One region of the Bacillus sp. AL-1R genome, then DNA from elsewhere that is predicted to be linked to it. Evidence: a T-box and tRNA genes for the amino acid it is inferred to sense, from the RefSeq annotation. Region 1 holds a T-box; the other regions hold tRNA genes.
What was found. The T-box of region 1 lies ahead of pheS (phenylalanine--tRNA ligase subunit alpha). A T-box ahead of a tRNA ligase gene usually reads a tRNA of that ligase, here a tRNA-Phe.

Region 1 (4,382 bases):
ATGTACGCTCTTCACCATCAAGTGTAACGATCTTTTCGTTTTCCTTCGCATGTCGTACGATAATTTGCTTACTATTTAATTTATTAAAATCAAACGCGTGTAATGGTTGACCATACTCAATTAAAATATAGTTCGTAATATCAACAACATTATTAATCGGACGAATACCAGCACTCATTAAACGAGATTGCATCCATAATGGTGATGGACCAATTTTTACACCTTTAACTAATTTAGCACTATAATATGGTGCATCTTCTTTTGATTCAATTGAAACTGAAACATAATCAGCGCCTGTAGCTGATTGAGCACTTATTTCTGGAAGTTTTACATCACGATCTAAAATTGCAGCTACCTCGTAGGCAACACCGATCATATTTAAGCAATCAGCACGGTTTGGTGTTAATCCAAGTTCTAATACAGCATCATCACGATATAGTACGTCTAATGCACTTGCTCCAACTTCAGCATCACTTGGTAAAACAAAGATTCCATTTGAGAATTCTTTTGCAACTACTTTTCCTTCAATGCCTAATTCTTGAAGAGAGCAAATCATTCCTTCAGAAACTTCACCACGTAATTTTGCTTTTTTAATTTTGAAATTCCCCGGTAAAACAGCGCCTACCTTTGCCACGATCACTTTTTGACCTTTAGCAACATTCGGTGCGCCACAAATAATTTGTACTGGTTGCTCTTCGCCAACATCAACAGTACATTTTGATAATTTATCTGCCTCTGGATGTTGTTCACGTTCCATTACATAACCAACAACAACATTTTTAATTCCTTCTGAAAGATGATCAACACCTTCAACTTCAATACCTGCTTTAGTGATTAATTTTGCAAGTTCGTCTGGTGTAACACCACTTAAATCAACGTATTCTTGTAACCATTTTGTTGATACAAACATGTTTTAGTCCCCTCCTACCTTACATTTGTTGGAATTGCTTTAAGAATCTTATATCGTTCGTATAGAAATGACGAATATCATCAATACCATATTTTAATAATGCAATACGTTCTGGACCCATACCAAAAGCGAATCCTTGAACTTCTTTCGGATTATATCCAGCCATCTCAAGTACGTTTGGATGTACCATTCCCGCACCTAAAATTTCAATCCATCCAGTGTGCTTACACATGTTACAGCCTTTTCCTCCACATTTCATACAAGAAATATCCATTTCTACTGAAGGCTCAGTGAATGGGAAGAAGCTTGGGCGTAAGCGAATTTCACGATCTTCACCAAACATTTTCTTCGCAAAAAGTTGTAAAGTACCTTTTAAATCACTCATTGAAATGTTTTCACCAATTACAAGACCTTCGATTTGCATAAATTGATGAGAATGTGTAGCATCATCGTCATCACGGCGATAAACTTTACCAGGACAAATTATTTTAATTGGACCTTTTTCCACGTTTGCTTCCATTGTTCTGGCTTGAACAGGTGAAGTATGAGTTCTCATTAATGTTTCTTCAGAAATATAGAATGAATCCTGCATATCACGAGCCGGATGTCCTTTTGGTAAATTTAAAGCTTCGAAATTATAATAGTCCTTCTCAACTTCTGGACCTTCAGCAATTTCATATCCCATTCCAATAAATAAATCTTCAATTTCTTGAATTACCGCTCTTAATGGATGAGCTCCACCTGCATGAACTGGTCTTCCTGGAAGTGTTACGTCAATTGATTCACTTTCTAATTTTTCATTAATTGCATTTTGTTCTAATACAACTTGTTTTGCTTCAAGTTTTTCTTGGATTGCCGCACGTACTTCATTAGCAACAGCCCCCATTTTTGGGCGCTCTTCTGGAGTTAAATCCTTCATTGCTTTCATTGCCTCAGTAATCGGACCTTTTTTTCCTAGATAAGCAATTCTTATTTCATTTAATGCTTTTAAATCTTTTGCTTCTTCTATTTGCTTAATCGCTTCTGTTTGTAAAGAAACTAAACGCTCTTGCATAAATAATCCTCCTATTCAAAACCTTAAATTTAAACATAAAAAAACCTCGCTCCCAAAAAAGGGACGAGGATTGATCGCGGTACCACCCTAATTAACAGTTAATATATCTTTAGAAACTAACTGCTCACTTCATTCATATAACGATCTACTTAGATAGACCGAGTCGCCTTTACATTTAAAAATGGTCCCGGCGCTAGCTCAAGAGGTGAATTCAATTTGGTCTACTATAAAAGTGCTTACAGTCTACGGCACCTTTTCCCTAGATAGAGAGTCAAATTTACTATTCTCTGTCAAAGCTTTTTATGTATTAAATTTTCTTAATTAATTATATTGATTTTTTTCAATTAATGCAACTGCTCAACATAATTATTTACTAATTGATTTATATCATTTTTACTGTCCTAGAGAGCGCTCAGGATGAGGCTTCTATTATTTTTTCACAGACTATACATTAGAATCCCTGCTGCAATAGCAACGTTTAATGATTCAGCTTTACCATAAATCGGAATATAAAGATTTTCATCGGTTAATGAGAGTAATGTTGAATTCACACCTTTACCTTCATTCCCTACAATAATGGCAAAACGATTTGAAACGTTTACCTCATTAAATGGTTTTGCATTTTGAAGAGATGTCCCGTAAACAGTTATTCCTTTTTCTTTTAAATTCGAAACTGCTTCAACTAAATCACCACGTAATATCGGTAAATGGAATAGTGATCCTTGGGTGGATCGAATTGTTTTAGCATTATATAGGTCACTTGTACCTGAACCTAAAATAACGCCATCAAAACCAGCAGCATCTGCTGTTCGAATCATTGTTCCAACATTCCCTGGATCCTGAACTTCATCAATTAATAATATTTTTGACACTTTCTCAAAATCAATTCTTACAAATGAAAATTCAATAATTGCAAAAATACCTTGAGATGTTTCTGTTTCGCTTAATTCCTTGCTAACCTCTTTAGATATATACGTAATCTCAAAGGAACCTGTTGAAAAATTAGAAGGTAAGTCAATATCTTCACTGATTAATAAATGAAGAATCGGTGCATCATGCTTAATTGCCTCTTCGACTAAATGAAAACCTTCTACGATATATTGTTTAGCTTTATCTCTTCCTTTTTTTGTATGTAGCTTTTTCCAAGCCTTCACAGAATTATTTTGTATGGAATCAATTTGTTTCATAAATTTCCTTTACCTTTCATCGTATCTCTTATCGTTTATCATACATAAAATCGTTTCCGTTTACAAATACTACATTAAGCTTAATATGAAAGGAGAATCCAAATGAATTTTAATATTCGCGGAGCAGTTCTTCACAATATTTCAGGTAATAAAAGTGATCAATTAGAAGCAACAATTGTAGATGCGATTCAAAGTGGCGAGGAAAAAGTATTACCAGGTTTAGGTGTACTTCTTGAAGTTTTTTGGAATCACGCTTCAGAAAACCAAAAGCATGAACTACTTACAGTTTTAGAAAATGGAGTAAGCCAGTAATCTAATCTGTTAAAAACATAAAAAAGGACTAACGTAAGATTTTAACTTTACGTTAGTCCTTTTTGGTTAGTTCGTTTTATCTTTTAAATCATCAATCGAATTAATCTTCATATATTCTGGCACGACTAAACCTAACTTTGTCCCTTTTAAATTTGGTCCAAGATCGACTAGTTGTTTTTTATATTCATTCATGTAATCTTTGTGAGTTGTGGGTAGCCACGCTGCAACCATTGCATCTGCACTTCCATCTGCAATACCTGCAAACATCGGTCCTGCCTCAATTTGTTTTAATGTAACGTCATATCCTTGATTTTCTAGCACTTTTCCAATGACATTTGTGCTGGCAACTTCAGATTCCCATGAAACATAAACTAAACTAATTTTTTCACCGTGTCCTTTTGAAGAATCTTTCGTCCAACTATTTACTTGATTTTGATGCTTTTTAATCCATTTTTCTGCTGCTTTATCTGGTTTCATACCATCTTGGATATCACCCATCACTTCTTCCATATCAGATGGTTTCCATGAGAAGTTATCTAATATCGTATATGCACCAGGAATATCTTCTTTTAATCCTTTTCTAACTATTGTATGAATTGATTCATCCTTACCAAATGAGCCTTTTGGATCTTCTAAATACTTTAACTTATACTTCGAAAACATCCAGTGTGGCGTCCATCCAGTAACGATAATCGGTTCTTTATTTTCATATGCTTTTTTCAATTCAGCAGTCATCGCTGCAGAAGAACCTTCTTTTAATGTCCAATCCTTTAAGTCGTAATCCTTCATTGCTTTTTCAGTTGCTTTCATTAACCCAGCTCCTGGATCAATCCCGGTAATCTCATAATTAACTTGAGAACCTATATTATTTGAAGACGATTTTTGTGTTTTATCACCCGTAAATGCAACTGAAATAGCG
Region 2 (4,382 bases), 220 kb from region 1:
TTTTTTGGTAAATGAATAACCATTCATGAAAACGTTGTCATTATAGCACTTGTCGTAAAAATGTCGAATTTGTCGAACGAATATATATGTATAATTATACATCTTTTTCCTGAATTCCCTTGTAACAATTTGTAAATTTTTGATTTTTCATGAAATTTCATACATATTTCACACTTATATTTCATATAAACTTTCTATTTAAGAAGATTTGTCGAAAATTATCAGATTAAGAGGGAGAATCTTTTTTTAAAATTTTTTTAGAAACAATAATCAAATTACCTGGAAAGTTAGATGCAAAAGTACTAAAAATCTCTAAACCGATCTCAGATTTATATGGAAATATAGAAGATCAATCAACAATTCCTATTGATCAAAATAGTGACATAAAATTAACTGACTTACATATTTTTGCATTTCAACAAAAACATTTAACAATCGTAATATAATAAAAAGGATCTTCGTTTTTACGAAAATCCTTTTTGTCTTATTATTTATAATCTTATTAGAGTTGCATTCTGTCTCTTGGTGTTACATAAGAAACGAATCTCTGAAATCAAAAATACACCACATACAATTACAAAAAAAGCCACACAGCATTCCTAATATTTCAATAAAGCTACTCCATCTTTTCATTTCATTTATTTACCTCTTTCTGAATGAAGTTGGAGTGCTACTATAATGATGCCGAAACATGCTTGAAAAATGTGATGACCCTTTAAAACCAAGATTATGCGCTATTTCAGTTATGGTATCCTCAGTATCCCGCAATAATCTCTTAGCTTCTATCATTTTTAACTTATTTACGAATTCTAACGGTGATAAACCAGTGGATTTTTTAAATAATCTTTGCAAATGAAATTTACTTACTCCAACTTCAAGTGCTAAGCGATCCAATGTTAAACAGCTTCGAAATTCTTTTTCAATAAACTGTTTTGCTGATAAAATAATTTCCTCTTCATTTGAGTGAAGTAAATCAGGTTGACATCTTTTACATGGACGGTACCCATCATTAATTGCCAAAGATAATGACGGATAATATGCTACATTTTCTTTTAATGGGATTCTTGACTTACAAGAAGGTTTACAACAAATCCTAGTGGACTTAACTGCATAAATAAATACTCCATCATAGTTTTCATCGCATGATTCAACTGCATTCCACATGACCTCATTATTTAATCCACTCATTTAATCACCTCACCTTTAGCTATTCACATTTTAACACTAAGATAATGCGCTTGCTTTCAATTTCTTCTTGCTCTCTAATTTAAATAAACGTTGTTGAGGAATCATACAGTATTATGCAACATCTTTCAAAGAAGAATGAGTGATTTTGTACATATTTAAATAATCGAAAATGTACATGTTTAAGTTGACATTTATAGTTCACGTCCGTTCACTTGTTATATAAAATAAAATGGGAAAAAGGAGGGTCTTTTTAAAAGATACTTTTACTTGGTAGAAATTGAAAAGGAAGAGGTTATTATTTGAAGTAAAAAAGCACTGATAACAACGGTTTTCCACAAGTATTACATCATGCCGCCCATACATGACTAGTTATACTAGCTGACACAATTGTGAAGCTTAAAAAACCTTTATAAAATTCTATTGGTACCCCTACTGACCTCCAAAATGGTACATCATTAATACCCGAATCTATATTAAGTTGACATTTATATTGTTCCTCTACTTTTGTCACTAGACCTAGTATATCTATGTTAGAATTCATTTACACGTAACTCCATTCGTTTAACTTGTTTCTCGACAATTCAAGTATAACGAATATTGGAAGTTACGTGTTTTTTATCTAAAATTGTGTACATACCCCAACATAAAGTATAGAGCCGTATTAAAAGACAAAAAAGCTCAGTTACCTGTGTTATCACAAATAACTGAGCTTTAGATATGACCCGTACGGGACTCGAACCCGTGTTACCGCCGTGAAAGGGCGGTGTCTTAACCGCTTGACCAACGGGCCAAAAAAAATATGGCAGAGAAGAAGGGATTCGAACCCTCGCACCGGTTACCCGATCTACTCCCTTAGCAGGGGAGCCCCTTGAGCCACTTGGGTACTTCTCTATAATATGGCTCCGCAGGTAGGGTTCGAACCTACGACCACTCGGTTAACAGCCGAGTGCTCTACCACTGAGCTACTGCGGAAAAATAATTATAAATTTAATGGTGGGCCTAAATGGACTCGAACCATCGACCTCACGCTTATCAGGCGTGCGCTCTAACCAGCTGAGCTATAGGCCCATTAAATTTTATAAAAAAGCGGGTGATGGGAATCGAACCCACGACCGAAGCTTGGAAGGCTTCTATTTTACCATTAAACTACACCCGCAAAATATGGGGCGACCGATGGGAATCGAACCCACGAGTGTCGGAACCACAATCCGATGCGTTAACCACTTCGCCACGATCGCCATAAAGAGTGCCGACTAGAGGACTTGAACCCCCAACCTACTGATTACAAGTCAGTTGCTCTACCAATTGAGCTAAGTCGGCGAAATAAATATTGTTTGTTGCCATTTTTTTAAGATGGTGGCTCGGGACGGAATCGAACCGCCGACACGAGGATTTTCAGTCCTCTGCTCTACCGACTGAGCTACCGAGCCATCTTAAATGGCGGTCCCGACCGGGATCGAACCGGCGATCTCCTGCGTGACAGGCAGGCATGTTAACCGCTACACCACGGGACCATTTGGTTGCGGGGACAGGATTTGAACCTGCGACCTTCGGGTTATGAGCCCGACGAGCTACCAGACTGCTCCACCCCGCGATAATGTGGATACTATTTTATATAGTTCCATGAATATTAATTTTGTTAAGACCATCCCAATCTCAGGATGATTATGCAAGTAGCGGCTCGATTGGTATGCTGAAGTAATTTCTTCGAAGCATATTCGTTCGTGCTCCACCCCGCGATAATGTGGATACTATTTTATATAATTCCATGAATATTAATTTTGTTAAGACCATCCCAATCTCAGGATGATTATGCAAGTAGCGGCTCGATTGGTATGCTGAAGTAATTTCTTCGAAGCATATTCGTTCGTGCTCCACCCCGCGATAATGTGGATACTATTTAAATTAGATCCATTAAATTCAATTTGTTAATTTAATAAAAATGGAGGAGTAAGAGGGATTCGAACCCCCGCGGGCTGTTACACCCCTGTCGGTTTTCAAGACCGATCCCTTCAGCCAGACTTGGGTATTACTCCATTATAAGTGGTGGACCTTGTAGGACTCGAACCTACGACCGGACGGTTATGAGCCGTCTGCTCTAACCAGCTGAGCTAAAGGTCCTTAAATAAGTAGCGGCGGAGGGAGTCGAACCCACGACCTCACGGGTATGAACCGTACGCTCTAGCCAGCTGAGCTACACCGCCATAATAAATCAATTTAATTTGTCCAAGTGGAGCCTAGCGGGATCGAACCGCTGACCTCCTGCGTGCAAGGCAGGCGCTCTCCCAGCTGAGCTAAGGCCCCATGTTTTTAATGGTCGGGAAGACAGGATTTGAACCTGCGACCCCCTGGTCCCAAACCAGGTGCTCTACCAAGCTGAGCCACTTCCCGTTTAGAATTACAGGTGATACAATATGGCGCGCCCGAAAGGACTCGAACCCATAACCTTTTGATCCGTAGTCAAACGCTCTATCCAATTGAGCTACGGGCGCATATTATAAATGGTGCCGAGGGCCGGACTCGAACCGGCACGGTTGTCACCAACCGCAGGATTTTAAGTCCTGTGTGTCTGCCAATTCCACCACCCCGGCAGTATATATGGAGCGGAAGACGGGGTTCGAACCCGCGACCCCAACCTTGGCAAGGTTGTATTCTACCACTGAACTACTTCCGCATATACTGATTAACAAGATAAATGGTGCGGGTGAAGGGACTCGAACCCCCACACCGAAGTACTAGATCCTAAGTCTAGCGCGTCTGCCAATTCCGCCACACCCGCAATATTTTCTTTTTTAGAAAATGGTGAGCCATGAAGGATTCGAACCTTCGACCCTCTGATTAAAAGTCAGATGCTCTACCTACTGAGCTAATGGCTCATAAAGAGTGCCGACTAGAGGACTTGAACCCCCAACCTACTGATTACAAGTCAGTTGCTCTACCAATTGAGCTAAGTCGGCATATGGTGGAGGATGACGGGCTCGAACCGCCGACCCCCTGCTTGTAAGGCAGGTGCTCTCCCAGCTGAGCTAATCCTCCATCAAACCAAGCGACGTTCTACTCTCACAGGGGGAAACCCCCAACTACCATCGACGCTGAAGAGCTTAACTGCCGTGTTCGGTATGGGAACGGGTGTGACCTCTTCGCTATCATCACTTGATTCTTTTCTTTAGGACATTAATTATTATATCAAATTT
Region 3 (4,382 bases), 1.6 Mb from region 1:
ATCCCGTGCAAGGTTAAGTTGAAGAGACGGAGCCGCAGCGAAAGCGAGTCTGAATAGGGCGATTTAGTACGTGGTCGTAGACCCGAAACCGAGTGATCTACCCATGTCCAGGATGAAGTTCAGGTAACACTGAATGGAGGTCCGAACCCACGCACGTTGAAAAGTGCGGGGATGAGGTGTGGGTAGCGGAGAAATTCCAATCGAACTCGGAGATAGCTGGTTCTCCCCGAAATAGCTTTAGGGCTAGCCTTATGTGTTAGAGTCTTGGAGGTAGAGCACTGATTGGACTAGGGGCCCCCAACGGGTTACCGAATTCAGTCAAACTCCGAATGCCAATGACTTATCCATAGGAGTCAGACTACGAGTGATAAGATCCGTGGTCAAGAGGGAAACAGCCCAGACCGCCAGCTAAGGTCCCAAAGTATACGTTAAGTGGAAAAGGATGTGGAGTTGCTTAGACAACCAGGATGTTGGCTTAGAAGCAGCCACCATTTAAAGAGTGCGTAATAGCTCACTGGTCGAGTGACTCTGCGCCGAAAATGTAACGGGGCTAAACGTATCACCGAAGCTGCGGATTGATACCATATGGTATCAGTGGTAGGGGAGCGTTCTAAGGGCGTTGAAGCTAGATCGTAAGGACTGGTGGAGCGCTTAGAAGTGAGAATGCCGGTATGAGTAGCGAAAGACGGGTGAGAATCCCGTCCACCGTATGCCTAAGGTTTCCTGGGGAAGGCTCGTCCTCCCAGGGTTAGTCAGGACCTAAGCCGAGGCCGACAGGCGTAGGCGATGGACAACAGGTTGATATTCCTGTACCACCTCATTTCCGTTTGAGCGATGGAGGGACGCAGAAAGATAGGGTAAGCGCGCTGCTGGATATGCGCGTCCAAGCAATTAGGCTGATGTGTAGGCAAATCCGCACATCATAAGGCTGAGTTGTGATGGCGAGGGAAATATAGTACCGAAGTTCCTGATTCTACGCTGCCAAGAAAAGCTTCTAGCGAGGAAATAGGTGCCTGTACCGCAAACCGACACAGGTAGGCGAGGAGAGAATCCTAAGGTGAGCGAGAGAACTATGGTTAAGGAACTCGGCAAAATGACCCCGTAACTTCGGGAGAAGGGGTGCTCTTTTGGGTGTATGCCCGGGAGAGCCGCAGTGAAAAGGCCCAAGCGACTGTTTAGCAAAAACACAGGTCTCTGCGAAGCCGCAAGGCGAAGTATAGGGGCTGACGCCTGCCCGGTGCTGGAAGGTTAAGAGGAGGGGTTATCCCTTACGGGAGAAGCTCTGAATTGAAGCCCCAGTAAACGGCGGCCGTAACTATAACGGTCCTAAGGTAGCGAAATTCCTTGTCGGGTAAGTTCCGACCCGCACGAAAGGCGTAACGATTTGGGCACTGTCTCAACCATAGACTCGGTGAAATTATAGTACCTGTGAAGATGCAGGTTACCCGCGACAGGACGGAAAGACCCCGTGGAGCTTTACTGCAGCTTGATATTGAATTTTGGTACAGCTTGTACAGGATAGGTAGGAGCCTGAGAAGCCGGAGCGCTAGCTTCGGTGGAGGCGTCGGTGGGATACTACCCTGGCTGTATTGAAATTCTAACCTAGAGCCGTGATCCGGCTCGGAGACAGTGTCAGGTGGGCAGTTTGACTGGGGCGGTCGCCTCCTAAAGAGTAACGGAGGCGCCCAAAGGTTCCCTCAGAATGGTTGGAAATCATTCGAAGAGTGTAAAGGCATAAGGGAGCTTGACTGCGAGACCTACAAGTCGAGCAGGGACGAAAGTCGGGCTTAGTGATCCGGTGGTTCCGCATGGAAGGGCCATCGCTCAACGGATAAAAGCTACCCCGGGGATAACAGGCTTATCTCCCCCAAGAGTCCACATCGACGGGGAGGTTTGGCACCTCGATGTCGGCTCATCGCATCCTGGGGCTGTAGTCGGTCCCAAGGGTTGGGCTGTTCGCCCATTAAAGCGGTACGCGAGCTGGGTTCAGAACGTCGTGAGACAGTTCGGTCCCTATCCGTCGTGGGCGCAGGAAATTTGAGAGGAGCTGTCCTTAGTACGAGAGGACCGGGATGGACACACCGCTGGTGTACCAGTTGTTCTGCCAAGAGCATGGCTGGGTAGCTATGTGTGGAAGGGATAAGTGCTGAAAGCATCTAAGCATGAAGCCCCCCTCAAGATGAGATTTCCCATAGCGTTAAGCTAGTAAGACCCCTGAGAGACGATCAGGTTGATAGGTCAGAGGTGGAAGCGTGGTGACACGTGGAGCTGACTGATACTAATCGGTCGAGGACTTAACTAACAAGTTTGATGATGACATTATCTAGTTTTGAAGGTGCAAAAAACATTATAAAAAACTTCAAAAAAGTCATTGACTTTTAAGTGAAATTTGATATAATAGTTATTGTCCTTAAGAAATTGAATCAAGTGATGATAGCGAAGAGGTCACACCCGTTCCCATACCGAACACGGCAGTTAAGCTCTTCAGCGTCGATGGTAGTTGGGGGTTTCCCCCTGTGAGAGTAGAACGTCGCTTGGTTTATCATTATTCCGCAGTAGCTCAGTGGTAGAGCACTCGGCTGTTAACCGAGTGGTCGTAGGTTCGAATCCTACCTGCGGAGCCATTTTGGAGAGCTGTCCGAGTGGCCGAAGGAGCACGATTGGAAATCGTGTAGGCGGGTAACCCTGTCTCAAGGGTTCAAATCCCTTGCTCTCCGCCACATATTTACAGCACTATTGTACTGGCCCGTTGGTCAAGCGGTTAAGACACCGCCCTTTCACGGCGGTAACACGGGTTCGAGTCCCGTACGGGTCACCATTTTATTACGGAGGATTAGCTCAGCTGGGAGAGCACCTGCCTTACAAGCAGGGGGTCGGCGGTTCGAGCCCGTCATCCTCCACCATTTAATTAACAAAATAACTTTCATGGAACTATATTAAATAGTATCCACATTATCGCGGGGTGGAGCACGAACGAATATGCTTCGAAGAAATTACTTCAGCATACCAATCGAGCTGCTACTTGCAAAATCATCCTGAGATTGGGATGGTCTTAACAAAATAACTTTCATGGAACTATAAAAAATAGTATCCACATTATCGCGGGGTGGAGCAGTCTGGTAGCTCGTCGGGCTCATAACCCGAAGGTCGCAGGTTCAAATCCTGTCCCCGCAACCAAATGGTCCCGTGGTGTAGCGGTTAACATGCCTGCCTGTCACGCAGGAGATCGCCGGTTCGATCCCGGTCGGGACCGCCATTTAAGATGGCTCGGTAGCTCAGTCGGTAGAGCAGAGGACTGAAAATCCTCGTGTCGGCGGTTCGATTCCGTCCCGAGCCACCATCTTGAAAAATATGGCAACAAATAAATTTTAATACGCCGACTTAGCTCAATTGGTAGAGCACGAACGAATAAACTTCGTAGCAAGACCTCAGCGTACTTGTCGAGCAACATCTTGAAATTCTTACTGAGACAAGGACGACTAAGAAACGAACTAAATATGGCAATAAATAAATTAATACGCCGACTTAGCTCAATTGGTAGAGCAACTGACTTGTAATCAGTAGGTTGGGGGTTCAAGTCCTCTAGTCGGCACTCTTTAACCGGAGGGGTAGCGAAGTGGCTAAACGCGGCGGACTGTAAATCCGCTCCCTGTGGGTTCGGCGGTTCGAATCCGTCCCCCTCCACCATTTATAGGGGCATAGTTTAACGGTAGAATAGAGGTCTCCAAAACCTTTGGTGTGGGTTCGATTCCTACTGCCCCTGCCAATTAAATAAAATAATGGCGATCGTGGCGAAGTGGTTAACGCATCGGATTGTGGTTCCGACACTCGTGGGTTCGATTCCCATCGGTCGCCCCATATAATTTATAACGATTGCTCAAGTGAGTAATATAATTTATAATAAATTGAATATAGTATATAAAGTTCTTAATTAATGGGCTATAGCCAAGCGGTAAGGCAACGGATTTTGATTCCGTCATGCCCTGGTTCGAATCCAGGTAGCCCAGCCATTTATGCGGAAGTAGTTCAGTGGTAGAATACAACCTTGCCAAGGTTGGGGTCGCGGGTTCGAGCCCCGTCTTCCGCTCCAAATTACGGCGGTATAGCCAAGTGGTAAGGCAGAGGTCTGCAAAACCTTTATCATCGGTTCAAATCCGGTTACCGCCTTTTAGATTTTACCCCACGCCGGGGTGGTGGAATTGGCAGACACACAGGACTTAAAATCCTGCGGTTGGTGACAACCGTGCCGGTTCGAGTCCGGCCCTCGGCATCAAAAAAACCTCTTACTTTGTAAGAGGTTTTTAATTTCAGATTTGATTGGACAATTTGTCTTTCATATATTATAATTATTGTATAACTTTGGCGGTGTGGTGGAATGGCAG

Region 2: it encodes a tRNA-Phe, which carries the amino acid that the T-box ahead of pheS (phenylalanine--tRNA ligase subunit alpha) is inferred to sense. The anticodon was not compared.
Region 3: it encodes a tRNA-Phe, which carries the amino acid that the T-box ahead of pheS (phenylalanine--tRNA ligase subunit alpha) is inferred to sense. The anticodon was not compared.

What each region holds. Positions count from the first base shown of each region.
Region 1 covers NZ_CP197469.1:3,473,184-3,477,565, forward strand. The annotation lists gene pheT (phenylalanine--tRNA ligase subunit beta) at 1-910, opposite strand, end outside; gene pheS (phenylalanine--tRNA ligase subunit alpha) at 930-1,964, opposite strand; T-box leader at 2,021-2,267, opposite strand; gene ACSBO6_RS16690 (TrmH family RNA methyltransferase) at 2,402-3,151, opposite strand; gene sspI (small acid-soluble spore protein SspI) at 3,254-3,463, shown strand; gene ACSBO6_RS16700 (glycine betaine ABC transporter substrate-binding protein) at 3,530-4,382, opposite strand, start outside.
Region 2 covers NZ_CP197469.1:3,694,694-3,699,075, forward strand. The annotation lists gene ACSBO6_RS17755 (bifunctional transcriptional activator/DNA repair enzyme AdaA) at 643-1,188, opposite strand; gene ACSBO6_RS17760 (hypothetical protein) at 1,535-1,729, opposite strand; tRNA gene ACSBO6_RS17765 (tRNA-Glu) at 1,907-1,978, opposite strand; tRNA gene ACSBO6_RS17770 (tRNA-Ser) at 1,989-2,079, opposite strand; tRNA gene ACSBO6_RS17775 (tRNA-Asn) at 2,086-2,160, opposite strand; tRNA gene ACSBO6_RS17780 (tRNA-Ile) at 2,180-2,256, opposite strand; tRNA gene ACSBO6_RS17785 (tRNA-Gly) at 2,274-2,344, opposite strand; tRNA gene ACSBO6_RS17790 (tRNA-His) at 2,351-2,426, opposite strand; tRNA gene ACSBO6_RS17795 (tRNA-Thr) at 2,436-2,508, opposite strand; tRNA gene ACSBO6_RS17800 (tRNA-Phe) at 2,543-2,618, opposite strand; tRNA gene ACSBO6_RS17805 (tRNA-Asp) at 2,627-2,702, opposite strand; tRNA gene ACSBO6_RS17810 (tRNA-Met) at 2,706-2,782, opposite strand; tRNA gene ACSBO6_RS17815 (tRNA-Ser) at 3,132-3,224, opposite strand; tRNA gene ACSBO6_RS17820 (tRNA-Ile) at 3,233-3,309, opposite strand; tRNA gene ACSBO6_RS17825 (tRNA-Met) at 3,319-3,392, opposite strand; tRNA gene ACSBO6_RS17830 (tRNA-Ala) at 3,420-3,492, opposite strand; tRNA gene ACSBO6_RS17835 (tRNA-Pro) at 3,503-3,579, opposite strand; tRNA gene ACSBO6_RS17840 (tRNA-Arg) at 3,604-3,680, opposite strand; tRNA gene ACSBO6_RS17845 (tRNA-Leu) at 3,691-3,779, opposite strand; tRNA gene ACSBO6_RS17850 (tRNA-Gly) at 3,788-3,862, opposite strand; tRNA gene ACSBO6_RS17855 (tRNA-Leu) at 3,885-3,967, opposite strand; tRNA gene ACSBO6_RS17860 (tRNA-Lys) at 3,989-4,064, opposite strand; tRNA gene ACSBO6_RS17865 (tRNA-Thr) at 4,073-4,145, opposite strand; tRNA gene ACSBO6_RS17870 (tRNA-Val) at 4,149-4,224, opposite strand; rRNA gene rrf (5S ribosomal RNA) at 4,230-4,345, opposite strand.
Region 3 covers NZ_CP197469.1:582,462-586,843, forward strand. The annotation lists rRNA gene ACSBO6_RS02775 (23S ribosomal RNA) at 1-2,302, shown strand, start outside; rRNA gene rrf (5S ribosomal RNA) at 2,424-2,539, shown strand; tRNA gene ACSBO6_RS02785 (tRNA-Asn) at 2,550-2,624, shown strand; tRNA gene ACSBO6_RS02790 (tRNA-Ser) at 2,629-2,720, shown strand; tRNA gene ACSBO6_RS02795 (tRNA-Glu) at 2,744-2,818, shown strand; tRNA gene ACSBO6_RS02800 (tRNA-Val) at 2,828-2,903, shown strand; tRNA gene ACSBO6_RS02805 (tRNA-Met) at 3,101-3,177, shown strand; tRNA gene ACSBO6_RS02810 (tRNA-Asp) at 3,181-3,256, shown strand; tRNA gene ACSBO6_RS02815 (tRNA-Phe) at 3,265-3,340, shown strand; tRNA gene ACSBO6_RS02820 (tRNA-Thr) at 3,520-3,592, shown strand; tRNA gene ACSBO6_RS02825 (tRNA-Tyr) at 3,603-3,687, shown strand; tRNA gene ACSBO6_RS02830 (tRNA-Trp) at 3,693-3,766, shown strand; tRNA gene ACSBO6_RS02835 (tRNA-His) at 3,783-3,858, shown strand; tRNA gene ACSBO6_RS02840 (tRNA-Gln) at 3,936-4,010, shown strand; tRNA gene ACSBO6_RS02845 (tRNA-Gly) at 4,016-4,090, shown strand; tRNA gene ACSBO6_RS02850 (tRNA-Cys) at 4,097-4,167, shown strand; tRNA gene ACSBO6_RS02855 (tRNA-Leu) at 4,185-4,270, shown strand; tRNA gene ACSBO6_RS02860 (tRNA-Leu) at 4,362-4,382, shown strand, end outside.